2 regions of the Pandoraea sp. NE5 genome follow, and region 1 is predicted to be linked to the other one. Evidence: riboswitches for the same ligand, from Rfam matches in the RefSeq annotation. Region 1 holds a riboswitch; the other holds the start of a gene.
The links. Region 1 has a riboswitch for thiamine pyrophosphate ahead of thiC (phosphomethylpyrimidine synthase ThiC). Riboswitches for the same ligand answer to the same signal wherever they lie in the genome.

Region 1 (14,573 bases):
ACTTGAGCGGGTCGAGGTCGGTGATGCCCAGCGCATAAGCCACGAGCGAACCCGCCCCCGACCCGCGCCCCGGCCCTACCGGGACACCATTGTTCTTCGCCCACTGGATAAAGTCCGCCACGATCAGGAAGTAGCCGGGGAAGCCCATCTTGATGATCGTGCCGGTCTCGAAGTCGAGCCGCTTGTAATACTCGGGACGCTGCGCGTCGCGCTCGGCCTCGTCGGGGAACAGTTGGGCGAGACGCGTCTCCAGCCCTTCCTTGGACAGGTGCACGAGATAGTCGTCGAGCGACATGCCGTCCGGCGTGGGGAACAGCGGCAGCTTCGGCTTGCCGAGCTCGAGTGTCACGTTGCAGCGCTTGGCAATCTCGACGGTATTCGCCACTGCAGAGGGCACGTCTTCAAACGCGGCGATCATGTCGTCCTGCGTGCGGAAACTCTGATCCTGCGTGAACCGCCGCACACGGCGCGCGTTGCCCAGCATCTCGCCTTCGGAAATACACACGCGCGCCTCGTGCGCGGTGAAGTCGTCCGACGTCATGAACTGAATCGGATGCGTGGCAACGACCGGCAGGCCCGCTTTCGCCGCCAGCTGCACCGCCTGCTGCACGTACATCTCCATGCCCGCCTGGCCGGTGCGCTGCAACTCGATATAAAACGCCCCGGGGAAAACGCTCGCCCAGTGCTGCGCGCATTGCAGCGCCTGCTCGGGGTTGCCGGCCGCCAGCGCCGCACCGACATCGCCCATCTGGGCCCCGGAGAGTGCCAGCAGACCGCGCGCCAGACCGTCGGCCTGGAGCCATGACGATTCGATCTCCGCCCGCCCGCGCCACTGGTTGCCGAGCCACGCCTTGGAGAGCAACTGGCACAGGTTCAGATAGCCCTCTCTGTCGCGTGCGAGCAGCAACAGCCGCGACGGCTTGTCGCGGTCGACCGGATTCGTGATCCAGGCATCGCAGCCAATGATCGGCTTGACGCCCTTGCCGCGGGCTTCCTTGTAAAAACGGATGGCGCCGAACATGTTCGCGAGGTCGGTCAGCGCGAGCGCGCCCTGACCATCCTTGGCGGCGGCCTTGACGACGTCGTCGAGCCGCACGATGCCATCGGCGATCGAGTATTCGGAATGGAGACGGAGGTGGACGAAGCGAGGTTCTGACATGGGCCGTATTGTAACGCGCCGCCCCCGGATACAGCGCCCCGCGTCGCGAAACGTCCCACTTTGGCGCGCTTTTCGGATGAGACCGGGCGGGCACTCGGAATTCCTCCCCGCCGTGACCGGGATGCTGTCCGATTCGGCGAAATCCGGGGTGAAATCAAAGTGCGTTCGCGCCGAATCGGCGATAATGGCGCTTTATTGCTTCACGCTTTTGCGAAATCCCGTTGCCATGTCTATCGTCAACATCGCTGCGTACAAGTTCGTCACGCTCGACGACATCGCGACCCTCCGTCCCGCCCTGCAGGCACGCTGCCAGGCGCTCGACCTGAAGGGCACCATCCTGCTCGCGCCGGAGGGCATCAACCTGTTTCTGGCCGGCTCGCGCGAAGCCGTCGACGCCTTCCTCGCCGAACTGCGCGCCGACGCCCGGTTCGCCGATCTGGCCGTCAAGGAAAGTCTCTCCGAGGCGCAGCCGTTCCGCCGGATGCTGGTGCGCCCGAAGAAAGAGATCATCACGATGAAAATGCCGGTCATCAAGCCGGCGGACGGCCGGGCGCCCGGCATCGATCCGGTCACGCTCAAGCGCTGGCTCGACGCCGGCCAGGACGATGAAGGCCGCCCGGTGGTAACGCTCGACACGCGCAACGACTTCGAAGTCGATGTCGGTACGTTCGACAACGCCGTCGACTATCGTCTGACCAAATTCTCGGAATTCCCCGACGTCGTTGCCGCTCACCGCGATGACTTCGAAGGCAAGACCATCGTGTCGTTCTGCACCGGTGGCATTCGGTGCGAAAAGGCCGCGATCTACATGCGCGACATCGGCCTCGAGCATACGTATCAGCTCGACGGCGGCATTCTCAAATACTTCGAGGACGTTGGCGGCGCGCACTATCAAGGCGACTGCTTCGTGTTCGATTACCGCACGGCGCTCACGCCAGACCTCACGCCGTCGACGACCCAGCAGTGCTTCGCCTGTCGCGCCGTGGTCACCGCCGAGGATCAGCGCAGCCCGGCTTACGTCGAAGGCGAGCATTGTCCTGCGTGTGTGGGCAGCCGCACGGCGGCCAACACGCTTGAGAAGGCCATCACTGCCGCCCCGTCAGCGCCATCTGCCCCGTCTGCCTGAGCGCGCCGGTGGCTCACGCCCGCCCGCACGACGCCGCGCCGCCCGCCAGCCCTGATGCGTGCTACCGGGGTACGCGTTACCGGGGCCGCTTCGCGCCCTCCCCGACTGGGCCGCTGCACCGTGGCTCGCTCGTCACCGCCCTGGCCAGTTGGCTTGATGCCCGCGCGCACGACGGCGTCTGGATCGTCCGTATGGAAGATCTTGACGAACCGCGGTGTGAGCCGGGGGCGGCCGACGCCATTCTCGCGACGCTGACGCGTCTGGGCCTGCATTCGGACGAGCCGGTCGTCTGGCAAAGTCAGCGACACGCGCAGTATGAACAGGCGCTCGCCTCGCTCATCGCGCGCGGCCTCGTTTACCCCTGTGGCTGCACGCGACGCGAAATCGCCGATTCGCTCACCCGCGTGCACGCGCGCCACCGCACGCTCGCGTATCCGGGCACGTGCCGCCACGGCCTTCACGGCAAAACACCTCGCGCCTGGCGCTTGCGAGTCCCGGACGGCGAGGCCGCTCGCATCCGTTTCGAGGATCGCTGGATGGGCCCGCAGACGCAGGATCTGGCGACCGAGGTCGGCGACTTCGTGCTCAAACGTGCCGACGGCCAATGGGCCTATCAGTTGGCCGTGGTCGTCGACGATCAGACACAAGGCATGACCGATATCGTGCGCGGCGCGGATTTGCTGGATTCGACGGCGCGCCAGATCTATCTGCAGGCGTGTCTCGATGCCCCCACGCCACGCTATCTGCACGTACCGTTGGTCATGGCCGACGACGGCGAAAAGCTGAGCAAACAGAATGGCGCGGCCCCGCTTGCCCTCGACACGGCAAACGCGACGCTCTGCGCGCTCAAGGACGCCGCGGCACATCTCGGATTACCGGCGACGCTCACCCACGTCTCCCATCGTGAAGACTTCTACGCCGCAGCGATACAGGCTTGGCGGGCTCAGCACAGGCAATGAAGCCCGCACCTGCCTTCGTTACCGTTCCCCAACATGAAAAAAGCCAGCGCAACTACGCTGGCTTTTCAACTTCAACACGCATCTTCAATGCGCGCCGCCATCCATCATCGACTCAGTGGCTCGCCTTGCGCGGGAAGCCGGCAAGCAACGCCGCCACCTGACGCTTCGGCGCCTTGTCAGGCAACCCACCAAACGACGTCGGCACAGCGGACTCCTGCGACGAACGAGCATCATGCTGCGGCTCACTCGCCGACGGCGACGGCTCGTACGGCTTGTAGAAGAACTCGTCTTCCGGACGAACACGGCGCGGTGCGGCACTGCCGCCGCTACGGCTGGCCCGCAGGCCGTCGTGGCGACTGTGGCGCTCGCTACGGTCACTACGCTCACCGCGCTCACTACGGTCACCGCGATCGCCGCGGTCAACAACGCGCTCGCTGCGGTCGTCGCGCGACCGGCTACGACGCTCCAGCACCAACTCTCCACGCTTGAGTTCGTGCTTGATCAGCTTTTCGATTTCCACGATTTGCTTGCGTTCGTCGGGGGCGCACAGCGAGATTGCCTCACCCGACGCACCCGCGCGGCCCGTGCGACCGATACGGTGCACATAGTCTTCCGGGTTGTACGGCAGATCGTAGTTGATCACGCCCGGCAGATCCGAGATGTCCAGCCCGCGCGCTGCAACGTCGGTGGCCACAAGCGCCTGAATACCGCCTTGCTTGAACGCTTCGAGCGCTTGCATACGCTCGTTCTGCGACTTGTCGCCGTGAATCGCGGCCGTTACGATGCCCTCGCGCTCCAACTGGCGCGCCAGTCGGCTCGCACCGACCTTGCTGTTGACGAACACGATGACCTGCTTGAGATCGCGCTCCTTCAGAATCTGCACCACGGCGGCGCGCTTGTCGTCTTCATCCACTTGATAGACAACCTGCTCGACATTGTCGGCCGTGGCATTGCGGCGGGCGACTTCGATCGTGAGCGGATTCGTGAGATAGCTCGACGCGAGTTTTTTGATCTCGTTCGAGAACGTGGCCGAAAACAGAAGCGTCTGGCGCTGCTTCGGCAGCAAATTCAGAATGCGCTGAAGGTCAGGCAGGAAGCCCATGTCCAGCATGCGGTCGGCCTCGTCGAGCACGAGCATCTTCACCTGGCTCAGATTCACCGTCTTTTGTTCGACGTGATCGAGCAAGCGACCTGGCGTGGCGATCAGTATCTCAACGCCGCGTCGCAACGCATCCTTCTGCGGATTCATGTCGACGCCGCCGAACACCACCGTATTGCGCAACGGCGTGTGCCCCGCGTAGGCGCGCACGTTCTCGGCAACCTGATCGGCAAGTTCGCGCGTCGGCGTAAGAATCAGCGCACGCACCGGGTGACGGGCAGGCGATGCACTCGTGTTGGCTTCGGGCAGCAAGCGCTGGATGATCGGCAGCGAAAAGCTGGCGGTCTTGCCCGTTCCCGTTTGCGCGGCGCCCATGACGTCACGTCCGGACAGCACCACCGGGATGGCCTGCGCCTGGATCGGCGTCGGCTGGGTGTAGCCCTGCTCGGCGATGGCCCGCAAGATGTCCGCATGCAGCCCAAAGCTATCGAAGCCGGGGGTCGGAACAGCATTTACATCAGCCATGGTGGAGGGACATCTCTTTTAAAAAACGGGGGCCGCCACGCGGAAGGATTCCGCATCAAAGCTCACTCGCGAAGATTCAAGGGGCGCTGCGCGCCATGCTCGGGGCTGGCGCGAGAGGGGCCTGTCGAGGGACAGATGCGTCGGGCGCCGCCGGACCAGGGAGGTCATGAAGAAGCAAAACAAGCGCAATTCTAGCACTTGCGCACGACCAACGTGTGACAGTCGCCGTTGACGGGCTGTGTTCTGCCCGGATTCCGCGCTCAGCGGCCCGCGCCGGCGTTGGCGCTATTGTCGGGCTTGCCGTCACGCAAGGCCGGCTTCGCCGCGCCCGCCTTGATCGTCCTGCCCGCCTGGGCCGCGCGCTGGCGATTGGCGTAGCGCTGCGCGAGTACGGCGCACACCATCAGCTGCATCTGGTGAAACAGCATCAGCGGCAACACGATGGCGCCGAGCGGCCCGGTCGCAAACAGCACCTTTGCCATCGGAATACCGCTCGCAAGGCTCTTCTTCGATCCGCAGAAGACAATAGTGATCTCGTCCTCGCGGGAGAACCCGAGCCAGCGGGCGGAATAGGTGGTGAAGGCGAGCATGATCGCCAGAATCACCGCGCAGCAACCCAGCAGGCCGAGCAACGCCAGCGGCGAAACCTGGTGCCACAAGCCCGTGTTCACCGCTTCGCTGAACGCCGTGTAGACCACCAGCAGAATCGAGCCCTGATCGACGATCTTGAGCAATCCGCGATTGCGCTCGACCCACTTGCCGATGGCCTTGCGCGACACTTGCCCCGCGATGAATGGCGCGAGCAGTTGCAACATGATGTTGCCGATGGAGGCGAACGGCGACGCGCCGTTCGCACCGTTGTGATGGATGACCACCAGGCCGACGAGCACTGGCGTGATGAATATACCGAACAGGCTCGACGCCGACGCGCTGCACACCGCCGCCGGTACATTGCCCCGGGCGATCGAGGTGAATGCGATGGCGGACTGCACCGTTGCCGGCAGCGTACACAGAAAGAGGATGCCCAGATACAGATCCGGCGTCACCATCCACGAGAGCATCGGCTTGAGCGCCAGGCCGACGATCGGGAAGACGGCGAACGTGCTGGCGAACACCAGCAGGTGCAGACGCCAGTGCGTCGCACCGGCGAGCACCGCCTCGCGCGAGAGCTTGGCGCCGTGCAGGAAGAACAGGGCGGCAATCGCCACGTTGGTGAGCAGGTTGAAAGCGACTCGCCCTTCGCCGTGCGCTGGCAGGAAGCTGGCAAGCGCGACAGTCGCCACAAGCATCAGCGTGAAATTGTCGGGAAGGTAACGCGGTCTGGCCATCGTCGATCTCGAATCCGTCGGAAAAGACAAAGCCCGTCCGCCAGCACACAGGACGCGACGGCGCGGCGGCCGCCAGCGATCGTCGGTCAGCCGATCGACAAACGATCGAGGATGACCGGAAGTGTGCGCTCGCGATACGGGTTTTTACGTATTAGAGCGCAAGGGCAGTTAAAATACAAATTCATTTAAAAAAATTATTCATACCAAACACGCATGAATATTTCGCTGCGCCAGCTCAAAGTGTTCCTCGCAGTGGCCAACCACGGGAGTTTCAGCCGTGCCGGCGAGGACATCGGCCTGACCCAGCCTGCCGTCAGCCGATGTATCCGTGAATTGGAGCAAGAACTCGGACTCAAGTTGGTGGACCGGACCACGCGGGAGGTCACCCTGACCGAAGTGGGCGCTAGCCTCTCGGCAACGCTCGCCCGGGTGCTCGACGAGCTGGAGAGTGCCCTGCGCGACACCCATGGTTTGGCCGAAGAGCGGCGAGGCCGGGTACGTGTCGCCAGCGCGCCCACGATTTCCGCCAATCTGATGCCCGAATGCATCTCCGCCTGTGCGGCCCGCTACCCGGACATCACGCTCTTGCTGCGCGATCAGGTGCAGACGCTCGCGAGCGACAGCGTGCGACACGGTGAAGTGGATTTCGGCGTCATCGTCGCGTCGGAAGGAACCGAGGATCTGGTCGGCGAGCCCATCATGGTGGAACCGTTTCTCGTCGTGTGCGACCGCTCACATCGTTTTGCGACACAGACACAGGTGACGTGGGAGGAACTCAACGGCGAAAAGCTCGTACTGCTCGACTACGCGTCGGGTAGCCGACCGCTGATCGACCGGGCGTTGGCCGAACATGGCGCCTATTGCCAGGTGGCGCAGGAAGTCGGGCATGCGATCACGGTCTTCCGAATGATCGAAGCGGGCATCGGCATCAGCATCATGCCGGCTCTGGCACTTCCCGCGATGCCGGGACTACCGGCGCATGGGGACCGCCTTGTCGCCCTGCCGCTCGTGCCGCAACTCGACCGCACCATCATGCTCGTGCGCCGCAAGAACCGCACGCTCTCGCCCGCCGCACAGTCGGTCTGGGCATTGATCCAGGAAATCACGGCCAAGACGTCGCACGCGCTGACTGCCCCGCCGGGAAAACGTGGGGAGGCACACGACAGCCCAACCTGACCCTGACATGATGGGAGATGCGACATGATGTCGAAATTTCGAGCAGAATTGCGCGAACTTCGGTGAAATTTTCTCTTGTCCCACCGCACGCCAGCACCACTATGTAAGTGAGTGCCTGCTACAATTATCGAGCGTCGACTCCCACAAAGCGCATGACTGTGCCATCGGGCGTTTGCCCCGCCATCGTGCCTCGACGACATGCCCGCGCCCTGCGGGCATTATGTTTCCGGTATGGCGTCATGGACTTGTTCATCAAATACTTCAGTCCGCTGTGGCTCTTCCACGCGGCGGCCGATCTGTCATTCTGGCAACGGCATCAACTCGACGCGCGCATGCATGTCATCAGTCGCTTCATGTGGCGATATGTGATGCGTTGGTGTGTCGTGAGCGCCATGTTGCTCGTGCCGGCCGCAGTCATGGCGCATGGCATGGCGGCCACTGGGCTCGCGCTGGCGGGCGGGGTATCGGCGAGCGTGACCGTGCTCATCGCGGCACTCGCGCTCGGTTGCCTCATCGGTGCGCGCCTGCGTTAAGCGCGGCTGGCCCCCAACGAATTCGGTGTTTCGTCCCGAGCGTCGACTATCATGGAACGGCTCGCCTCGCGCGGCGAATTGCCCGTGACGCCGGCCTCTCTCGACCCCTAAGGAGATTCACATGGCCAACGCCAAGATCCTGGTGGTGTTCTACAGCATGTTCGGGCATATCCACACGATGGCCGAAGCTGTCGCCGACGGCGCACGCAGCGTCGCCGGCACCGATGTCACCGTCATGCAAGTCCCTGAGCTGGTACCCGACGAAGTGCTCGAAAAGAGCGGCGCGAAAGCGGCGCGCGCCGCCTTCGCGAACGTGCCCGTCGCCCGCGTCGACCAACTGGCCGACTACGACGCGATCCTGTTCGGCACCCCGACCCGCTTCGGCAACATGACCGCACAGATGCGCAACTTCCTGGATCAGACCGGTGGCCTATGGGCCAAGGGCGCGCTCGTCGGCAAGGTCGGCAGCGTGTTCGCCAGCACAGGCACGCAGCATGGCGGACAGGAAACGACGATCACGAGCTTTCACACCACGCTGCTCCACCACGGCATGGTCATCGTCGGCGTGCCCTACACCGAGCCTGGCCTCACCAACATGGGCGAAATCACCGGCGGCACACCTTACGGGGCGACCACGCTCGCCGCGGCCGATGGGTCTCGCAAACCCAGCGAGAACGAGTTGAAGATCGCGAGGACGCAAGGCCGTCACGTGGCGGAAATCGCGTCCGCACTTAAGCACGGACGCGCGCTGTAGCCCGCTTTCGTCGAGCGGCGCGCCGCCGGTTGGCTTACGCACCGCGCGAGGCTTACCACGGCGCCCGCCGTCCTCAGATCAGCTTCAGATCCTGCAACACGGCCCGCACGATGCGCGCGCGCTTCGGCGCATCCGCGGCCCCCGCCATATCGATGTGCAGCGCCACGCTCGTGATATTGCCTTCGCGCTCGATCCAGCCGACCCACCAGCCGATATTGGGCGTCTTCTCGTCGAACCAGCCCGTCTTGGCGTGCAGCACATAGTCCGGCGTGGCTTCGACAATCGAGATCTGACGCACGATGTCCTGCGTGTGCGCCGAAAACGGCAGTGTGCCGCGTGCGAGCCGTTGCAAGAAGTCGACCTGTTCGCGGGCCGAGATCCGCAGGCTGTCGTCGACCCAGTAGGCGTCGGCGGCGCGGCCGATGGTGCGATTGCCGTAACCGGTTTCGTCCAGCATTGCCTGCGCGTATTCACGCGCGATCTTGTGCGAGACGACCTGATAGCACGGCAGACACGACACCCGGAACGCACTGCGCAGATCCATCGCGGCATTCCAGGCCTTCACCTGACGCGGCTTGCCATCCCAGGGAATGATCTCGCGCTCGTTCTCGAGCGCGCCCGACTCCAGCGCGAGCAGACTGTTGAAGACCTTGTAAGTTGATGCGGGCGATACCCGTCGCTCGGCACGCGCGGTATCGAACGCCTGATACGTTCGCGTGTGACCGTCGAGCACGATGATCGTGCCCTTCACCCCTTCCGCCGCGAAACGTTCGCCCCAGTCGGCACGCTCGATAATGCGCACCGGTGCCGCCTGCGTCGATGCCTTGGTTTCCTCTGCCTGTGCCGGCGGGGTGAACAAAGTCGCCGAGACGAGTGCGGCAGCCGCAGCCGCAGCCGCCGGTAGGGCAACAACACCGCGTCCCCAGCGAGAGATCTTCATTTTCATTTCGTTATCCTGATTTAAATTCGTGCCATCGGGGTGGCAGGAAGAACGTCGGTGGCGCCGGCCAGGCGCCCGCTTCCGGGAGCGTTTGCAGCATAGTCTGCGTTTCGGCAGGCACAAAGCAACGCTACCGTAACCGTCGTAACCGCCGTATCATCGGTGCACCCCATTCGTAGATTCCGTCGCGTGTGCGGCCGTCGTCCGTGGCCCGACGCCACTCGACTCGCCTCGACGCCATGTCCGACACCCCTCCCTCGCGCAGCACAACGCCCGTCACGTCGGCCTCCGCCACGGGCGCACCTACGCTCGTCGTCCGCCTCGACGCCCCCCAGCATATCGACGGCCAACCGGTGCGATATCAGAGCCTCTGGTTGTTGATGCGGGTCTACTATGCGGCGCATTACGAGATGTCGTCGGTCTCGCTTGCCTCGTTGAAGATCCGGTTCAGTCAAGCCGGCGCGGCGGGCGATCTGCGTATGCTGGTCAGCCGCGCGTTCTCCGACTTTGCACGTTGGGGCGTTGCCGTGGGCTGGGGCGACGATGTACTCGCCGATGCGCGTCTGCTGCCGACGCGCGGACGGGGCAAAGGGCCATTCTGGCTCGCCCGCGATGAGATGTCGCGCATCGCCGTGACGATCGAGGACTCGACGCCCGCCGACCCGCGTCGCGCGATCGCCTCGTTTCTCGGGCTTGCACAGGATGCGGCGTCGGATACCCCATCGCCGGCGCTCGATTACGTCATGCAGGACATTGCGTTCTGGCATCACCTGACGCTGGGCAAGCGCGATATGCAGGATGGCGTGTTCTTCGCGCCGCCCCAAGCGCCATCGCAGAGCGAGGTACGCCGCCAGCCGCGCACCGGCGCGATTCCATCGTTTCATGCGGCGCAGGTGTGTGCCGTGGACGACGTGCAACGCGGCATCGCCCTGCTTGCCGAGACGATCGCCTGGCGTCGCATGGGCGACGCGGCACGCACGAATCGAACGCTGGCAACGCTCGCCGCGACCTTTGGCGCGAACCCGCCGGGCTCGCCCACGTTGCGCGCCATGCACTGGATCGTGCAGGCTTGGCAAGCCTACGGGTCACGCGACGAGGCCGGCGCGTTCGCCCACCTGCAACGCATCGCCGACGATGCCTCGCTCGCCCCCTGTCTCGTCTACAACCCGCGCATTCGCTTCGAGAGCCGCAACCTGCAGGCGTTGCTGCACAAGTCGCACGCCGCGCGCGGCGGCCCGATGCCCGCGCGGGAGCAGTCGGCGGCGAACGCGCTGGCCGCCTTTTCCGACGCCCTGCAAGCCGCGTTCGAAGCCGACTCCATTGAACTCGCGCAGCATGTCGCGGCCAACATCGGGCTGTCGTTGTGGCTGTTTTGGCAAGGCGCGCTCATCGATCCCGGCCGACGGCTCGCCGCCACGGACGTTCAGCGGCAGGCGCTGCGCTGGATCGGACTCTCGGAGTGGATCTGCGACCGGTTCGGTGTCGGTGGCAATTCCGTCTGGAACACAGTCTTCCTGTTACGCATTGCGCGCGGTGCCGTGCCGGCGCGGCGCGACCCCGATCTGGCGACGCTGCGCGCGAGCACGCCGTTGACTGTCGACGCCTTTCTCGACGCCGTGCAGCCATTCGGCGCGCCCTTCTCGCGGGCGAAGGGTTTCCAGCGCTGGACCGATGTCCTGGCGACGACGCTCGCCGACCATGAAGAGGGACGCGTCTGCTTCGAGCCGTTGCAGCTGGCCAACTTGTGGTTCGAGATGTTGTGGTTCGCGCTGCACCAGGACGGCGACTCGCCGCAGGCGGTGCATGCCGCCCAGTCGCTGGGCCGCGTGCTGCCACTCCTGCCCCCGCCCGACCGGCGGTTCTTCCGCGACGCGTTACGGCTGATGCCGCGCGAGTTTCAGCGCGAAGTGCGCCTGGCGCAGTAGCGATGGCGTCAGGACGTACGTGGCGCCGGGCCTGCCCTCACCGCACGCCGTGCGGCGTCTTGGGCAGCGGCGCGCGAAACGCGATCGCCATACGGTTCCACGCATTGATGGTGGCGACGGCGAACGTCAGATCGGCGATCTGCTTGTCGTCGTAATGCGCACGCAGCTCGGCGAACAGGGGGTCCGGCACATGCCCGTCCTGGACGTTGGTGACGGCTTCCGTCCATGCCAGCGCCGCACGCTCGGCCGGCGAGTACAGCTCGGTTTCACGCCAGGCGTCGAGCAAATGCAGACGGCGCGGTTCGATGCCCGTTTTCAGGGCGTCGACCACGTGCATGTCGATGCAGAATGCGCAGCCGTTGAGTTGCGAGGCTCGCAGCCAAACCAGCTCGACCAGGCCGCCCGGCAGGCCGCAGTCATGGAAATACTGGCTCAGCACGCTCATTTGTTCGTAGGGGCGCGGCGCGGCCTTGATGTAGTTCAGTCGTAGCATGAATCGATTCTCCGTTCCGTTCAATTCCGTTCAGAATAGGCTTCACCCACCGGTGGCATGCCGTTGTCACGCTTGCCATGCCTCCACGCCTTCGACGATACGCAGCTCTTGTCGCCCCCGGAAGGGCCAAGACCGGCGAAAATTGTCAGGCCAAAGTGAGCCAAGCCGCACATCCGGGAATGCGGTGCCCAAGGCGCCGGCCGGTGACATCGCACTACGACTGGCGCGCACGCTCGGCGACGTCAGCGCGCGCGCCCTCGCCTGACGCCGCCGCCCAACCAGCGTTTGCGTCCGCCCGCATGTGTTATGCCGCATCGCAGCATTGGCCGTTCACGTTTTTCGGGACGTATCGTGCTTGTGTTTGCCGGGCATGTCAGTGTATTGTTGCCGCAAAGCTAGCGCAGGGGTCCTGCAACGTGAGTTGTGGGTGAGAAATACCCTTAGAACCTGATCTGGATAATGCCAGCGCAGGGAGCGTAGAAATTCCTCGCCCCCGTTCATGCTCCTGAGCCGCTTTTCGCCGAAATTGTCGGCGTCAACACGTGCCCCGCCAGGAGACATTGCATGAACGCCAATCCGAAGTTCCTCTCAGCCAATGCGCGCGTGGATGAAGCCGCGATCGCACCGCTGCCGAATTCCCGCAAGATCTACGTCGAAGGCTCGCGCCCCGACCTCCGTGTCCCGATGCGCGAAATCTCGCAAGCCGACACGCCGACAAGCTTTGGCGGTGAAAAGAATCCGCCGATCTTCGTATACGACACCTCCGGTCCGTACACCGATCCGGACGCCCAGATCGACATCCGCTCCGGCCTGCCCGCCCTGCGCGCGGCATGGATCGAGGAGCGCGGCGACACCGAAGCGCTGCCGGGCATGACGTCCGCCTACGGCCGCGAGCGCGCCGCCGACGACGCCACCGCCGAGCTGCGTTTCCCGGGCCTGCATCGCACGCCTCGCCGCGCCAAGGCCGGCAAGAACGTGACGCAGATGCACTACGCGCGTCAGGGCATCATCACGCCCGAGATGGAATACATCGCCATTCGCGAAAACCTGCGCCGTCAGGAATACATCGAGAGCGTGCGCAACGCCGGCCCGCAGGGCGAGCGTCTGGCCAAGCTGCTCTCGCGCCAGCATCCGGGTCAGCATTTCGGCGCGAGCCTCCCCGCCGAAATCACGCCGGAATTCGTGCGCAGCGAAATCGCACGCGGTCGCGCCATCATCCCGAACAACATCAACCACCCGGAATCGGAGCCGATGATCATCGGCCGCAACTTCCTCGTCAAGATCAACGCGAACATCGGCAACTCGGCCGTGACCTCGTCGATCGGCGAGGAAGTGGACAAGATGACGTGGGCGATCCGCTGGGGCGGCGACACGGTGATGGATCTGTCGACCGGCAAGCACATCCACGAGACGCGTGAATGGATCCTGCGCAACAGCCCGGTACCCATCGGCACGGTGCCGATCTATCAGGCGCTCGAGAAGGTGAATGGCAAGGCCGAAGACCTGACGTGGGAAATGTTCCGCGACACGCTCATCGAGCAGGCCGAGCAAGGCGTCGACTACTTCACGATTCACGCCGGCGTGCGCCTCGCGTACGTACCGATGACCGCCAACCGCATGACTGGCATCGTGAGCCGCGGCGGCTCGATCATGGCCAAGTGGTGCCTCGCGCACCATAAGGAAAGCTTCCTGTACACGCACTTCGAAGAGATCTGCGAAATCATGAAGGCCTATGACGTCGCGTTCTCGCTGGGCGACGGCCTGCGTCCGGGCTCGATCTATGACGCCAACGACGAAGCACAACTCTCGGAGCTGAAGACGCTGGGTGAGTTGACACAGATCGCGTGGAAGCACGACGTGCAGGTGATGATCGAAGGCCCGGGCCACGTGCCGATGCAGCTCATCAAGGAGAACATGGATCTCCAGCTCGAGTACTGCGACGAAGCCCCGTTCTACACGCTCGGACCGCTGACGACGGACATCGCCCCCGGCTACGACCACATTACGTCGGGCATCGGGGCGGCGACCATCGGCTGGTACGGCACCGCCATGCTGTGCTACGTCACGCCGAAGGAACACCTCGGTTTGCCGAACAAGGACGACGTGAAGGAAGGCATCATCACGTACAAGCTCGCCGCGCACGCCGCCGATCTCGCCAAGGGCCACCCCGGCGCGCAGATTCGCGACAATGCGTTGTCGAAGGCGCGTTTCGAGTTCCGTTGGGAAGACCAGTTCAATCTGGGTCTCGATCCGGACAAGGCGCGCGAATTCCACGACGAAACGCTGCCGAAGGACTCCGCCAAGGTTGCCCACTTCTGCTCGATGTGCGGACCGCACTTCTGCTCGATGAAGATCACGCAGGACGTGCGCGATTACGCCGCCAAGCAAGGCATTTCCGACGAAGCGGCGCTCAAGCAGGGCATGGAAGTCAAGGCCGTGGAGTTCGTCAAGAACGGCGCCGAGATCTATCGTCGTACCTGACGATACGCACGCGGCGGCGAGGGTTTCGCCTCGCGCCGTCGCACGGTTGCCCGTCGTCAACGATGGCCGCTAACG
Region 2 (14,573 bases), 760 kb from region 1:
CGACCAGGTAACCGCCAAACACACCCACCGCCGAGAAGATGGCCGCGAGAATCGGCATGGCGATCACGCCTGCCCAGAAGCGGGGGGCCACCACGCGCGCGATCGGATCGATCGCCATCATCTCCATGGCGGTCAATTGCTCCCCTGCCTTCATCAAACCGATTTCGGCGGTGAGCGAGGTTCCAGCGCGTCCCGCGAACAGCAGTGCGGTGACCACCGGCCCCAACTCACGCACCAGTGACAGCGCCACAAGCAGACCCAGCGCCTGTTCCGAGCCGTACCGGTTAAGCGTGTAATAGCCTTGCAGGCCCAGCACGAAGCCGACGAACAAGCCCGAGACCGCAATAATGACGAACGAATAGTTGCCGACGAAATGAATCTGGTCGGTCACCAGACGCGGCCGGCGCAGCATCGCCCCGCTCGACGCGAGCACGCGCCAAAACATTCGCGCACCGTACCCCAGGCGCTCTACGTGACCGCGAACAAAACTACCGAGGGTCGTGATCATGCACGCGCTCCCATCCCAAAATCGTCCGCAAGCGACGGCGCGGGATACTGAAATTTTACGGGCCCGTCCGGTTGCGCATCGATGAACTGGCGCACCGTCGGGTCATTCGAGGCTCGCAGCGCCTCCGGCGTCCCCTCGGCACCGATGCGCCCTTCGCTAATGAAATAGATGTAGTCGGCGATGGCAAAGGTCTCCGTCACATCATGCGAAACAATAATGGACGTGGCGCCCAGCGCGTCGTTGAGCTTGCGGATCAGATTCGCGGTGATACCCAACGAGATCGGGTCGAGCCCAGTGAACGGCTCGTCGTACATGATGAGGTCCGGGTCCAGCGCCATCGTGCGTGCCAGTGCCACACGTCGCGCCATGCCGCCCGAAATCTCGGCCGGCTTCATGTCGCGTGCGCCGCGCAGGCCCACGGCGTTGAGCTTCATCAGCACGAGGTCGCGAATGAGCGCATCGTCGAGCCGGGTGTGTTCGCGCAGCGGAAACGCCACGTTGTCGAACACCGTCATGTCGGTAAAGAGCGCACCGAACTGGAACAACATGCCCATGCGACGCCGCAGGCGGTACCAGCCAGCGTGGTCGAGCGATGCGACATCCGTCCCGTCGAATTCGACGGTGCCGCGGCTGGCATGGACGAGCCCGCCGATCAGGCGCAGCACGGTCGTCTTGCCGCAGCCGGACCCCCCCATCACCCCAACGACTTTGCCGCGGGGGAACCGCATATTCAACCCGGAAAGCACCAATCGTTCGCCATAACCAAAGCTGACGTCGCGCAATTCGAGCAAATTTTCCGGATTCGGGATAGGCACGTTTCGGGTCTTATAGTGCGGCGCAAAACGCCAATTATAGGGGGGAATGCCGATTGATGCCGCCCAACGGCGATGGACGAAATCGAGGATTGGCGCTGCCCCGCGGCATTCTACAGGGCCGGCGTCCATTCGCCTTGTCGCGCGCCGACCGGCACAACGAACAAAAAACGTAACGCCAGCAAGGACTTATCGAGACCTCGGGGGTGTCGGGTGTTGCGCCGTTGCTACAATACGCCGTTTCACGCAATAAATCGTTGACCCCGATGCCCCGCGCCCCCCAAACGCCTTTCCATCCCCTTCTGCCGCAAGATACGGAGACGATCGAATTTCGGATTCGTCCGATGCAATCCTGCGATATTCCCCAAGTCCTGACGGTACAGGCAGCAGCGTATGTCGGTCCGATGCGTGAGTCGGAAGCGACATTGGCCTCACGTCATGCGCTGTCGCCGTCAACGTGTTGGGTTGCGGAGGGAACAGGCCCAACGGATACGTCCGTGGTCGGCTATTTACTGACACACCCGTGGCGCATGGCCGCCCCGCCGCCACTGGACACCATCCTCAAGGCCCTGCCTGACGCGGCCGACTGCTGGTACGTGCACGACATGGCGCTGCTCCCTCGCACGCGCGGCGCGGGCGTGGCTTGCCAACTCTACGCGGCGGCTCTGGCGGTGGCACGGTCGTCAGGATTGCGCGCGTCGGCCCTCGTGGCGGTGCAGCAATCGCAGGGGTTCTGGGCGCGCTTCGGTTATGCTGCAACGAGCGATGCCTCGCCGCAGATGGCCGCGAAGTTGGCCGCGAAGTTGGCCGGATACGGCGACGGCGCCATGTTCATGACGCGCACGCTATAACGGGCTGCGCGCGGCAAACATCACGCGCGTTGCGCGAACGCCTGCTGCATTCCCTTCACCGCCGCCGCCACATCGACGGCCTGCGTGACGGCTCGCACCACGGCCGCGCTGGTCACCCCGGTGTCGAGCACTTGCCCGAGGTTGTCCGCATCGATGCCGCCAATGGCGACAAGCGGATAGTGCGGCGCGATGAGCTTCACGTACCGCGCCAACTTCGCGAGTCCCTGCGGGGCGGTCGCGATCACTTTGGTGGTTGTCGGAAACACGGCCCCCACGGCCAGATAGCTGGGCCGGAAGTGATGCGCCGCCAGCATCTCGTAATAGCCGTGCGTGCTGATGCCCAGGCGCATGCCGGTCGCAAACAGCGCCGCGACCTCGTCGGCGGAAAGCGCCGCCATATCTTCCTGTCCGAGGTGCACGCCATAGGCACCCGCTTGCGCGGCTTCGCGCCAATGGTCGTTGATGAACCAGGCACTGTCGTGCATCACGCGCCGCCCGGCCGCCACCGTCCGTTCGATCTCAGAGCGCAGCGTCGGATCCGCGGGATCCTTGATCCGCAACTGCACGGTGCCGACCTGAAGATCAGCCATGCGCTCGCAAGCGCCGGCATCTGGCAGCACCGGATACAGACCGAGGCGTGACGGGCAGGCCGGGAACCGGCCGGGTGACGGCACTTGGCCGAGCACGACCGGGAAGGTTTCGAGCACCGTCGGCCATGCCCCGAGCGTGTCGGCATCGGCCGCGCGCGCGTGGCTGCCGTCGGTGCGCCATGCGCGCGCGAGCACGAGCGCGTCGTGTGGGGCGAATCCGCAGTCGAGGAACGCAGCGAACGCGGGGAAGAAGGCCGGATCGTCCGCGCCCGCAACACGATAAACGGTGTCGTGCGTGTACAAGGTGTCTTCCACCTGTCCCGCCGCCAGCGCCCGCGAGCAAAGGACAACGGCGTGCGCCGCCCGCCATGCGTCGATCTGCACGGTGGCTTCGGTTCCGGGAGCGCCCTGCGGCGAGAGCGGCCACCAGACCACGTCCCCAGCCCCCGCGCGGTCCGGCGTCTGCGCGTGCACACGCCAACTTGGCGTAGCGGGGTCGTCCGGCCACGGCGCGAGGCGCGCGCGGATGCCGGCGGCGGCCTGTTGCCATGCTGTGGCGAGGGGTGCGTTAGCCGGCAGGCATTGCACGTGAGACAGGGTGGCGCCGCCGCTATGCGTCGTCATGAAGCTTCCCGGTGGGTCAGGCGGTGCGAGGTTGCGGTGGAATTCAAGCGCGTCTCCTCGGGGATCACGCGCCCGACTGATGCCAGAACGGCACCCCGACGACCGGCGTGCTGGCTTCGGCGCTCTCGCGCTCGGCCATCGGTCCGGCGAGCCACGCCGCGCGGCCCGCCTTGATCGCGGCGGCGAACGCGCCGGCCATCTCCACCGGCTGGGCGGCAAGCGCCACGGCCGTGTTGAGCAACACGCCGTCGAAGCCCCACTCCATCACCTGACACGCGTGCGACGGCAGACCGAGCCCGGCATCGACGATAAGCGGCGTATCCGGCAGACGGTCGCGCAGCAGTCGCAGGCCGTACGGATTGATCACGCCCTTGCCAGTGCCGATCGGCGCACCCCAGGGCATCAGCGCCTGACAGCCCACGTCGAGCAAGCGACGGCACAGCACCAGGTCTTCCGTGCAATACGGCAGCACCTTGAAGCCGTCGCGAATCAGTTGTTCGGCGGCCGTCACCAGACCGAACGGGTCGGGCTGGAGCGTGTAGTCGTCGCCAATCAGTTCGAGCTTGATCCAGTCGGTCTCGAAGACTTCGCGCGCCATTTGCGCCGTCGTCACCGCTTCCTGCACCGAGTGGCAACCGGCTGTATTGGGCAGCACCGGCACCGCGAGGCGGCGCAGCGTTTCCCAGAAATGGCCTTCCGACGCCTGCGCCCCGGTGCCCGAGAGTTGTCGGCGCAACGCCACCGTCACCATGCCCGGGCGGGCGGCGTCGATGGAATCATTGAGCGCCTGCAGCGACGGGTAGCGCGCCGTGCCGAGCAGGAAGCGACTGCCGAAGCGCGTGTCATACAGCGTGAGCGCGTCGCGCACGCTGCCTGCGGCCACGTTGGCCGATTCGGTGAATGCGTTCATGTCAGCCTCCGGCCACCGGTTGCACTACATCGATTTTGTCGCCATGCGCGAGCGCGCGGGCGGCATATTGTGTCTTGGGCACGAACTGCCCGTTGATCGCCGCGGCGAACGGCGGCTTGGCGCCGTAGGCGGCGAGCGCCTCGGCCAGCGTCGCCGCCTCGGCCACGCTCAGTGTCTGTTGATTGATATGAATATCCATGGTGTCCCTCCCCTCTCATGCCCGACGGAACAGGTCCGGCCACGGCCGGCTGGCTCGCCACATCTCCCAGTCGAACGCGTGCCCAAGGCCCACTCGCGCGCTCGTCGCTTGCATCAATGCCTGCGCCAGCGCGCACGCCTCTCCCGTGACCGCCGGCGCGAGCAAATAACCGTGCCGGTACAAACCGTTCACGCGCAGCACCCGCGCACCGTCCCACTGCACCCGCGGCAGATGGTCGGGCAATGCCGGACGGCAGTTGACATTCAGCTCGACAATGCGCGCCTCGCCGAACGCCGGGTTCAGCGAATGGGCCGCCGAGAGCAGTTCGAGCGCGGAGCGCACGGTCATCGGCGACATATCTTCCGACTCGAGTTCGGTCGCGCCGATCACATACAGATCGTTTTCCTTGGGCGCGATATAGATCGGATAGCGCGGATGCAGCAACCGCACCGGCCGGCGCAGCCCAATGCCCGGCGCGTGAATTCGCACCACCTCACCCCGCACACCGCGCAATTGCGTGAGCGCGGCACGCGCGCCCAGCCCGCGGCAATCGACGACCAGACCGGCGTCCGGATACGCGCCCTCGGCGATCTCGGTATGCCAATGCAGCGCCGCCCCCGCCTTAGCAAGACCTGCCGCCAGCGCGCGCAACAGTTGCCGGTTGTCGAGCTGGCCCTCGTTCGGCAGCCACCAGCCTTCCTGAAACCGTCCGGCCAGCGCCGGCTCGACCTCGGCCAATTGCGCGCCCGACACGCGTCGCACACCGTCACGCAGCAAGGCCGGTGGGGCATTGACGCGCATGCGTCGGTCGAACATCACCGCCTCGGCGCGATCGGGCTGGTGCCACACGACCAGCGTGCCGTTGCGTTGGAAGAAGACGTGTTCGGGCAGGCCGTCGATCAATGCCGGCCAACGTTCCAGGCCGACGGCGCCCATCTCGACGATGCTCGGCTCGGCCACGGCCGCTTCGGCCAAGGGCGCGAGCATGGCCGCTGCCACCCAGCCGGCAGCCGACGACCCGTCGGCATCGCCACGCTCGTAGAGCGCCACGCGTGCGCCGGCACGAATCAGTTGCCACGCCAGCAGACGCCCGGACAGGCCGCCGCCGAGCACGGCGACGTCGGGACGCGAAGTGGAAGCGCTCATACGCGTTCTGCCGCGCAAGCCGGGACGGCGCGCAGGCACTCGAAAGCAGGCAAAGGATGACTCGCGAGCGGAATCTCGGAAGTCGTTGCGGCGAAAACCGCAGGGATAAGCGCAGGAATCTGCGGAAGGCAGCGCATGGGGTCCTTTCCTCATGAAAGCAAAAGGACGAAACGGTGTTGAACACCTTACCCCACTGGAGTAGTCGGAAACTTCCCACGCCGGTATTACCCGGGTCGGGTGCAAAGGGTCTCTCTCAGCCCCGCGTCGTATGGTTACGCATGGTCAACACCTGCGTTCGACACGGAGCACCCCTGTTTCGCCCGCAGCCATTACAACATAGATGCCGATGCCCGTGCAAGCCGGGGCATCGGGCGATTGCACGCGCGATGCGTCTCGTTTTTTGACGAATCCCCCGGGCCGTGTAACCCCACGTAAACTGAAAACCGACGTGACAAGCGCCCCCAATCCGGAAATTGTGCAACGCACCCGCCGGAACTGCGGTCAAATGGGCCGTCGACCCTAATAACACGTTGCATTTCCGCGGCAACCCCGCCAGACGATCATGGCCCACACGCCGATGTCTTCCCCGCCTCCCGAGGCGCCGCCCGCCGGCAACCCGGCCGTCCCTGCCCCCAAGCCACCGAAGCACCCCACTGCGTGGCAGTTGATCCGGCCCTACTGGGCCTCGGAGAAGCGCTGGGAGGGCCGTCGGTTGCTCGCACTCGTCGTGGCGCTCAATCTTGCCGTCGTGTTCATCAACGTACGACTGAATGCGTGGAACGCCGGCTTCTATGACGCGCTCGACAAGCGCGATTGGCCCATCTTCAAGTCGTCGCTGATCGAATTCGCGGTACTCGCATTCAGCTTCATCGTCATTGCGACGTTCCGCACCTACTTCCGCCAGATGCTCGAAATTCGCTGGCGGCAGTGGGTCACCGATGCCAACCTGTCGAAGTGGTTCTCGCATCAAGCCTATTACCGCATCGAGCGCGACCATCTGGCGGACAACCCGGACCAACGTATTTCGGAAGACATCCGCACGCTGGTCAGCGCATCGCTGGCGCTGTCGCTCGATTTGCTCACGACGCTGGTCTCGCTGTTTTCGTTCATCACCATTCTCTGGACGATCTCAGGCGCCGTGTCATTTGTGCTGGGCGGCATGAACGTGACGATTCCCGGCTACATGGTCTGGGTCGCGGCGCTCTACGCCCTGGTGGGATCGTTCTTCATCTTCAAGGTCGGTCGGCCACTCGTGGGGCTGAGCTATCGTCAGCAGCAGGTGGAAGCGGATTTCCGCTTTCTGCTGGTGCGTCTGCGCGAGTCGGCGGAGCAGGTCGCGCTCTATCGCGGCGAAGGCGCTGAATTGTCGCGCCTGACGTCGGCCTTCGGGGCCGTGCGCGACAACTGGTGGCAGATCATGGTCGTGACGAAACGGCTGATCTTCGCGAATTCGATCTACGGGCAGATCGCCATCGTGTTCCCGATCATGGCGGCCGCACCGCGCTACTTCGCCGGCGCGTTCACGCTCGGCGTGCTCATGCAGATCATCGGTGCGTTCGGGCAAGTGAGCGACGGTTTTTCGTGGTTCGTGAACAGCTTCTCGACGTTGGCCGACTGGAAAGCGACGATCAACCGGCTGCGCGAATTCACGCGCGTCATCGACGCACCGCCACAAGCACCGAGCACCGGTGGCATTGCGCTCGTGACGACCGCCCATTCGCCCTCGGCAGCCTTCACGGCCACCGATCTTCGCCTGGCGCTACCCGACGGTGCACCGCTCGCGGTCGCCGGGTCGTTTGCCTTTGCGCCTGGCTCGCGATGGCTCATCCGTGGCCGCTCGGGCTGCGGCAAGAGCACCATGCTGCGCGCGTTCGCCGGCCTGTGGCCGTTCGGCAGCGGACGCATCGAAGTTCCCGCCGACGCCCGCGTGCTGTTCCTGTCACAACAAAGCTATTTGCCGATCGACACACTGAAGGCGGCCCTGGCCTTTCCTTCGCATGCCGATACTTTTACCGACGACGAATGCCGAGACGTGCTCAGCGCCGTCAACCTCGAGCAGTATCGTGACGAGTTACTGACCGTCGCTCACTGGGCTCGCCGCTTGTCCGGCGGCGAACAACAACGGCTCGCCACCGCGCGCGCCTTGCTGCAAAAGCCGGATTATCTGTTCCTCGACGAAGCGACCAGTGCGCTCGACGTGGAAACCGAGGAGGCGGTGTATGAAGCGCTGCATGCGCGCCTACCGGGCACCACGATGGTCAGCGTGGCCCATAGGGAAACGCTCGGCCGCTTCCATCAACACACCATGACGCTGCATGCCGCGGGCGACGTCGCGCCGCCACGGGTGGTCGACGCGGCCTAGCCGGCGTAAGGCACCTCCGGCAATCCCTGCGCGCCGCAACGCACTGCCAACACATGGCCGTCGTGTTCGGTCGCGCCGGTTGCCGGACGAATCGACGTAACAAACAACGTGTCGAAGTCGCGCCCGCCGAACGCGCACATCGACGGCTTCGACACCGGCAGCACGATCTCGCGGTCCAGCACGCCTGCGGGCGTGAAGCGAAGCAAGCGGCTACCGTCGTTGGCGCACGTCCAGTAAGCGCCGTCGGCATCGACGGCCGCGCCGTCCGGACGGCCCGGATAGTCATTCATGTCGACGAACAGCCGCTGCCCGCTGATCGCACCGCACTCGGCATCGAAGTCGAACGCCCACACGCGGCGGCGCGTCGGATGCGAATCGCTCAGGTACATCGTGCGGCTGTCCGGCGAGAAGCCCAAACCGTTCTGCGTCACCAGGCCCTCGACGAGCGGCGCCGACAGACGGCCGTGCGTGTCGAAACAGAAGAGCACGCCTGCGTCGCTCGCGAGCGACATATCCTGCACCATCGTGCCCGCCCAGAAGCGGCCCTGCCGATCGCAGCGTCCGTCGTTGAAGCGCATGCCCGGCAACGGGAACACCGGCGCGGCCAGTCGCTGCCAATCAGACGCCGCAAGCGTGCCCGGCGGCCCCAGGCGCACCGCGAACAGCCCGGTCTCGCAGCCCGCCAGCAGCATGCCCGAGGCGTCGAAGGTAAAGCACGCGATCTGCTCGGGGAATGTCCATTGACGATGATCGCCGTCGGCGGGCGTTACGCGATGCAGTTGCTTCGCGGGGATGTCCACCCAGTAGAGCGCCTGCTCGTCGGCACGCCACAACGGGCTCTCGCCAACGGCGTGAGGCGTCTGTCGCGACGGTTCGAGCCGTTCGATCGACACCTTCATGCCTTGGGTTCCATCGGCCCCAGCAGCACGAACGGTCCGCCTTGGTAGCGCTGCGTCACATCGTCCATGCGCGGATCGGGCGCCTGCGCCGGAAACAGGCCGGCGAATTGCGCCGAGCTGTCTTGCGCACGGAAGCCAAGAAACGCGGCCTTCGTATTGTTGACCCACAGCGTCGGGTTGTTCGACACGCCGTAGACGATGGCATGGCCCACGCGATTCGTGAACAACGAGCAGCGCACGAGTTCGACGAAATCGCGATAGCTCAGGTATGTCACCATCATGCGCGGATTCTTGGGCTGCTCGAACGACGAGCCGATGCGCAGGCACACGGTCTCCAGACCGAAGCGATCGAAGTAGTAGCGGGACAGGTCTTCACCGAAACATTTCGAGATACCGTACATGCTGTCCGGACGGTGCGGCGCGTCGACATCGAGCACTTCCGTCACGGGATGGAAACCCACCGCATGATTCGAGCTGGCGTAGACGATGCGCTTCACCCCCTGCTTCTGCGCTGCGCTATAGACGTTGTACATGCCGAGAATATTGGCTTGCATGATGTCGTCGAACGGCGCCTCGACGGAGATGCCGCCCAGATGCACCAGCGCGTCGACGCCTTCGAGCAGCGCGTGCACGGCGGCGCGATCCGCGAGGTCGACCTGCATGGCTTCTTCGTGCGGCGCATCAGCCGTGAGCGGCACGATGTCGCTCACGCGCACGATATCCGCCCACTCGGCGAGCTTGCCGCGCAGTTGTTTGCCAAGATTGCCCGCTGCGCCGGTCAGCAGCAGACGGCGGAAGGGTTTGCCGGATGTCTGGCTCATATCAGTCCTTGTTCGTCGGTAGATCGCAGTGCATGCGACGACGCCTTGCCACAACAAACCCGGCGCCGCGTCGGCGCGCCCGACGCTCATCGAAAACGTGGGGGTCGCATGGAGAGGCATCCTACGTCAGACGATGTACGATGACAATGGCCAATTGGTCGGTTTACGGAGAATCCCTAGTATTTCACTCGATGCCTTGCATCGACGCGACAAGCCTTATATTCATTGGCGCCCACCTATACCAGGGGTGTTTCCCTGAAGGCCGATGACGCAAGATCGGCCATGTCATATGACATCTTATATTTATCGATCTTGTGCATGTCCCGGTCGCCCGAATACCGTGCAAACAAAGACACGCAAAGCGATCGGGCAAGAAAAAACCGCCCGGACGTTGTCGCCCGGACGGTTTCTTCACGGCAACGCAGAGACCTACCTCCGCGCCCCTCCTCTCAACCCCGTATTTGTGGTTTTGGCAGGCATTACTCTTTCACGCGCTCAGCGCGGCAGTTCCGAGTAGCCCATCAGGAACTCGTCCACCGCACGGGCGCACTGACGGCCTTCGCGAATCGCCCACACCACCAGCGACTGACCGCGACGCACGTCACCGGCCGCGAACACCTTCGGCAGGTTCGTCGTGTAGGCGCGCTCGCCTTCGGTCGAGGCACGCACGTTGCCGCGCGCGTCCTTGTCCACGCCGAACGCGTCGAGCACGGTCTGCAACGGCGACACGAAGCCCATCGCGAGCAGCACCAGGTCGGCCTTGAGTTCGAATTCCGAGCCCGGCACTTCCTGCATTTTGCCGTCCTTCCATTCGAGACGCACGGCAATCAGCTTCTCGACCTTGCCGTTTTTGCCTTCGAAGCGCTTCGTTGCCACCGACCAGTCACGCTCGCAACCCTCTTCGTGGCTCGACGATGTACGCAGCTTGGTCGGCCAGTACGGCCACACCATCGGCTTGTTTTCCTGCTCGGGCGGCTGCGGCAGCAGTTCGAACTGCGTCACGCTCTTTGCGCCGTGACGGTTCGACGTGCCCACGCAGTCGGAACCGGTATCACCGCCCCCGATCACGATCACCTGCTTGCCCGTGGCCAACAACTGGTTGGCCAGCTTGTCGCCCGCATTGACCTTGTTCTGCTGGGGCAGGAATTCCATCGCGTAATGGATGCCTTCCAGCTCGCGCCCCGGCACCGGCAGATCGCGCGGCTGTTCTGCACCGCCCGCGATCACCACGGCGTCGAATTGCGCCTGCAACTGCTCCGGCGAGATCGTCTCTTTGGAGAAGTTGTTGACGTGGGCTTCCGGCGCGTCCTTGCCGACGTAGACACCCGTGCGGAACGTCACGCCCTCGGCTTCCATCTGGCGCATGCGGCGATCGATCAGCCACTTCTCCAGTTTGAAGTCGGGAATGCCGTAGCGCAGCAGTCCGCCCACACGGTCGTTCTTTTCGAACACGGTGACGTCGTGACCGGCGCGCGCAAGTTGCTGCGCCACGGCCATGCCCGCCGGGCCCGAGCCGACGACGGCGACCGTCTTGCCGGTCTTGTGCTTCGCAGGCTGCGGTTCGACCCAGCCTTCGCTCCACGCCTTGTCGATGATCGCGTGTTCGATCGACTTGATGCCCACCGCATCGCTGTTGATGTTCAGCGTACAGGCGGCTTCACACGGCGCCGGGCAGATACGGCCCGTGAACTCGGGGAAGTTGTTCGTCGAGTGCAGCACCGAGATGGCCGACTTCCAGTCCTGGCGATACACCAGGTCGTTGAAGTCGGGAATGATGTTGTTGACCGGGCAACCGTTGGTGCAGAACGGGATGCCGCAGTCCATGCAGCGCGCGCCCTGCACCTTTGCCTGCTCGTCGGAGAGTGCGAGCACGAACTCCTTGTAATGCTTTACGCGTGCCAGCGGTGCTTCGTAAGACTCGCCCTGGCGCTCGAATTCGAGAAAACCTGTGACCTTGCCCATGTTTCTTCAGTCGGAAAGTTTTGTGGTTACCGTGCCTCACCCGCGCGCGGCACGCCATCGGGGCCCTCACCCCGTGGCGCCGCCGCGCTAGCGGCTTCAGGCCGCCAGTGCTTGTTTTTCGTTGGCCTTGGCCATATCGCCGAGGGCCCGCTTGTATTCGCTCGGGAACACCTTCACGAACTTGCGGCGCGCGCCGTCCCAGTCTTCGAGCAGCGCCTTGGCGCGCGTCGAGCCCGTGAACTGGAAGTGACGCTCGATCAGCTCGCGCAGTTGCGCCTCGTCGGTCTGGCCGCGATGCCACAATCCCTGGCTCACCGTGCGCTCCTGCTCGCCGTGCGGCAGCACCGGGTCGAGAGCGACCATCGCGGTGTTGCACTTGGCGGCGAACGTGCCGTCAGCGTCGTACACGTAGGCCACACCGCCCGACATCCCCGCCGCGAAGTTACGCCCGGTCTCGCCCAACACGACCACCGTACCGCCGGTCATGTATTCGCAACCGTGATCGCCTGAGCCTTCCACCACGGCGGTGGCGCCCGAGTTCCGCACGCAGAAGCGTTCGCCGGCCACGCCATTGAAGAAGGCTTCGCCTTCGATGGCGCCAATCATCACGGTGTTGCCCACGATGATGTTGTCTTCGGCGTTGCCGCGGAAGTCGTTGGTCGGACGCACGATGATGCGCCCGCCCGACAGGCCCTTGCCCACATAGTCGTTGCCGTCGCCCACGAGATCGAGCGTGATGCCGCGTGCGAGGAACGCCCCGAAGCTCTGGCCGGCCGTGCCCTTGAGCTGCACGTGGATCGTGTCGTCCGGCAGGCCGTCATGGCCGTAACGCCTGGCCACTTCGCCCGAAAGCATTGCGCCGACCGTACGGTTACGGTTGCGCACCGGCTGAATGAACGAGACATGCTCGCCCTTCTCGAGCGCCGGCAGCGCCTTTTCGATGAGCGCGTGATCGAGTGCGGCGGCCAGACCGTGATCTTGCGTTTCGACATGCAGACGCGGTACGTCCGCTTCCATTTCCGGCAGATGGAAGATGCGCGCGAAGTCCAGGCCCTTCGCCTTCCAGTGCTCCACGCCCGCGCGGGTGTTGAGCAGGTCAGCGCGGCCGATCAGATCGTCGAACTTCGAGATGCCCAGTTGCGCCATGATTTCGCGCACTTCTTCGGCCACGAAGAAGAAGTAATTGACCACATGCTCCGGCTTGCCCTGGAATTTCTTGCGCAACACCGGGTCTTGCGTCGCCACGCCCACCGGGCAGGTGTTCAGGTGGCACTTGCGCATCATGATGCAGCCCTCGACGACGAGCGGCGCCGTCGCGAAGCCGAATTCGTCGGCACCCAGCAGTGCGCCGATCACCACGTCGCGACCGGTCTTCATCTGACCGTCGGCCTGCACACGAATACGACCGCGCAAGCGATTGAGCACCAGCGTCTGTTGCGTCTCGGCCAGGCCCAGCTCCCACGGCGTGCCGGCGTACTTCACCGACGACAGGGGCGAAGCGCCCGTGCCACCGTCGTGACCGGCGATCACCACGTGATCGGCCTTGGCCTTCGCGACACCGGCGGCGACCGTCCCCACGCCCACCTCTGACACGAGCTTCACCGAGATCGACGACGAGGCATTCACGTTCTTCAGATCGTGGATGAGCTGCGCCAGATCTTCGATCGAGTAGATGTCGTGGTGCGGGGGCGGCGAAATCAGGCCGACGCCCGGCACCGAGTAACGCAGCTTGCCGATGTATTCGGTCACCTTGTGACCCGGCAGCTGACCGCCTTCGCCCGGCTTGGCGCCCTGCGCCATCTTGATCTGGATCTGATCGGCCGAGACCAGATAGTCGGCCGTCACGCCGAAGCGGCCCGAGGCCACCTGCTTGATCTTCGAGCGCAGCGAATCGCCATCCTGAAGTTCGATATCGGCCTCGATGACGTCGTGCCCCACGATCGATGCGAGCGATTCGCCCTTCTTGATCGGAATTCCCTTCAGCTCGTTGCGATAACGGCGCGCATCTTCGCCGCCTTCGCCCGTGTTCGACTTGCCGCCGATACGGTTCATGGCAACGGCCAGCGTGGCGTGCGCTTCGGTCGAGATCGAGCCGAGCGACATGGCACCGGTGGCGAAACGCTTCACGATGTCCTTGGCCGATTCAACCTGATCGAGCGGAATCGCGCGCTGCGGATCGACGCGGAACTCGAACAGACCGCGCAACGTCATGTGACGCTTGCTCTGGTCGTTGATGAGGTTCGCGTATTCCTTGTACGTCTGGTACGAGTTCGAACGGGTCGAGTGCTGGAGCTTGGCGATGGCATCCGGCGTCCACATATGGTCTTCGCCACGAATGCGGAACGCGTACTCGCCACCGGCGTCGAGCATGTTTGCGAGCACCGGGTTGTCGCTGAAGGCGTCGCGATGCAGACGCACCGCTTCCTCGGCCACTTCGAAAATGCCGATACCGCCGACGTTCGACGCCGTGCCCTGGAAGTACTTCTTGACCAGTTCCTGCGACAAGCCGATGGCTTCGAAGATTTGCGCGCCGGTGTACGACATGTACGTCGAGATGCCCATCTTCGACATGACCTTGTGCAGGCCCTTGCCGACCGCCTTGACGAAGTGCTTGACCGCCTTCTCGGGCGTGAGGTCGCCACCCTGCTTGCGGGCGATCTGTGCGAGCGTCTCCATCGCGAGGTACGGGTGAACGGCTTCCGCGCCGTAGCCCGCGAGCAATGCGAAGTGGTGCACTTCGCGCGCCGAACCGGTTTCGACCACGAGGCCGGTGCTCGTGCGCAGACCTTGCGCGACCAGATGCTGGTGCACGGCCGAGGTCGCGAGCAACGCCGGGATGGCGACTTGTTCGCGATTCGTCAGGCGGTCCGACACGATGAGGATGTTGTA

Region 2: another riboswitch for thiamine pyrophosphate. It lies ahead of PanNE5_RS09100 (FAD-dependent oxidoreductase); the one in region 1 lies ahead of thiC (phosphomethylpyrimidine synthase ThiC).

What each region holds. Positions count from the first base shown of each region.
Region 1 covers NZ_AP025517.1:2,745,508-2,760,080, reverse strand. The annotation lists gene dnaE (DNA polymerase III subunit alpha) at 1-1,168, opposite strand, end outside; gene PanNE5_RS12605 (sulfurtransferase) at 1,386-2,285, shown strand; gene gluQRS (tRNA glutamyl-Q(34) synthetase GluQRS) at 2,399-3,244, shown strand; gene PanNE5_RS12595 (DEAD/DEAH box helicase) at 3,357-4,868, opposite strand; gene PanNE5_RS12590 (bile acid:sodium symporter family protein) at 5,129-6,196, opposite strand; gene PanNE5_RS12585 (LysR family transcriptional regulator) at 6,410-7,372, shown strand; gene PanNE5_RS12580 (hypothetical protein) at 7,612-7,905, shown strand; gene wrbA (NAD(P)H:quinone oxidoreductase) at 8,027-8,659, shown strand; gene blaOXA (class D beta-lactamase) at 8,733-9,605, opposite strand; gene PanNE5_RS12565 (hypothetical protein) at 9,839-11,524, shown strand; gene PanNE5_RS12560 (carboxymuconolactone decarboxylase family protein) at 11,562-12,017, opposite strand; TPP riboswitch at 12,410-12,508, shown strand; gene thiC (phosphomethylpyrimidine synthase ThiC) at 12,582-14,498, shown strand.
Region 2 covers NZ_AP025517.1:1,986,007-2,000,579, reverse strand. The annotation lists gene mlaE (lipid asymmetry maintenance ABC transporter permease subunit MlaE) at 1-508, opposite strand, end outside; gene PanNE5_RS09125 (ABC transporter ATP-binding protein) at 505-1,317, opposite strand; gene PanNE5_RS09120 (GNAT family N-acetyltransferase) at 1,587-2,171, shown strand; gene PanNE5_RS09115 (thiamine phosphate synthase) at 2,192-3,385, opposite strand; gene PanNE5_RS09110 (thiazole synthase) at 3,450-4,295, opposite strand; gene thiS (sulfur carrier protein ThiS) at 4,297-4,494, opposite strand; gene PanNE5_RS09100 (FAD-dependent oxidoreductase) at 4,510-5,640, opposite strand; TPP riboswitch at 5,834-5,963, opposite strand; gene PanNE5_RS09095 (ABC transporter ATP-binding protein/permease) at 6,218-8,002, shown strand; gene PanNE5_RS09090 (SMP-30/gluconolactonase/LRE family protein) at 7,999-8,901, opposite strand; gene PanNE5_RS09085 (NAD-dependent epimerase/dehydratase family protein) at 8,898-9,722, opposite strand; gene PanNE5_RS09080 (glutamate synthase subunit beta) at 10,218-11,684, opposite strand; gene PanNE5_RS09075 (glutamate synthase-related protein) at 11,781-14,573, opposite strand, start outside.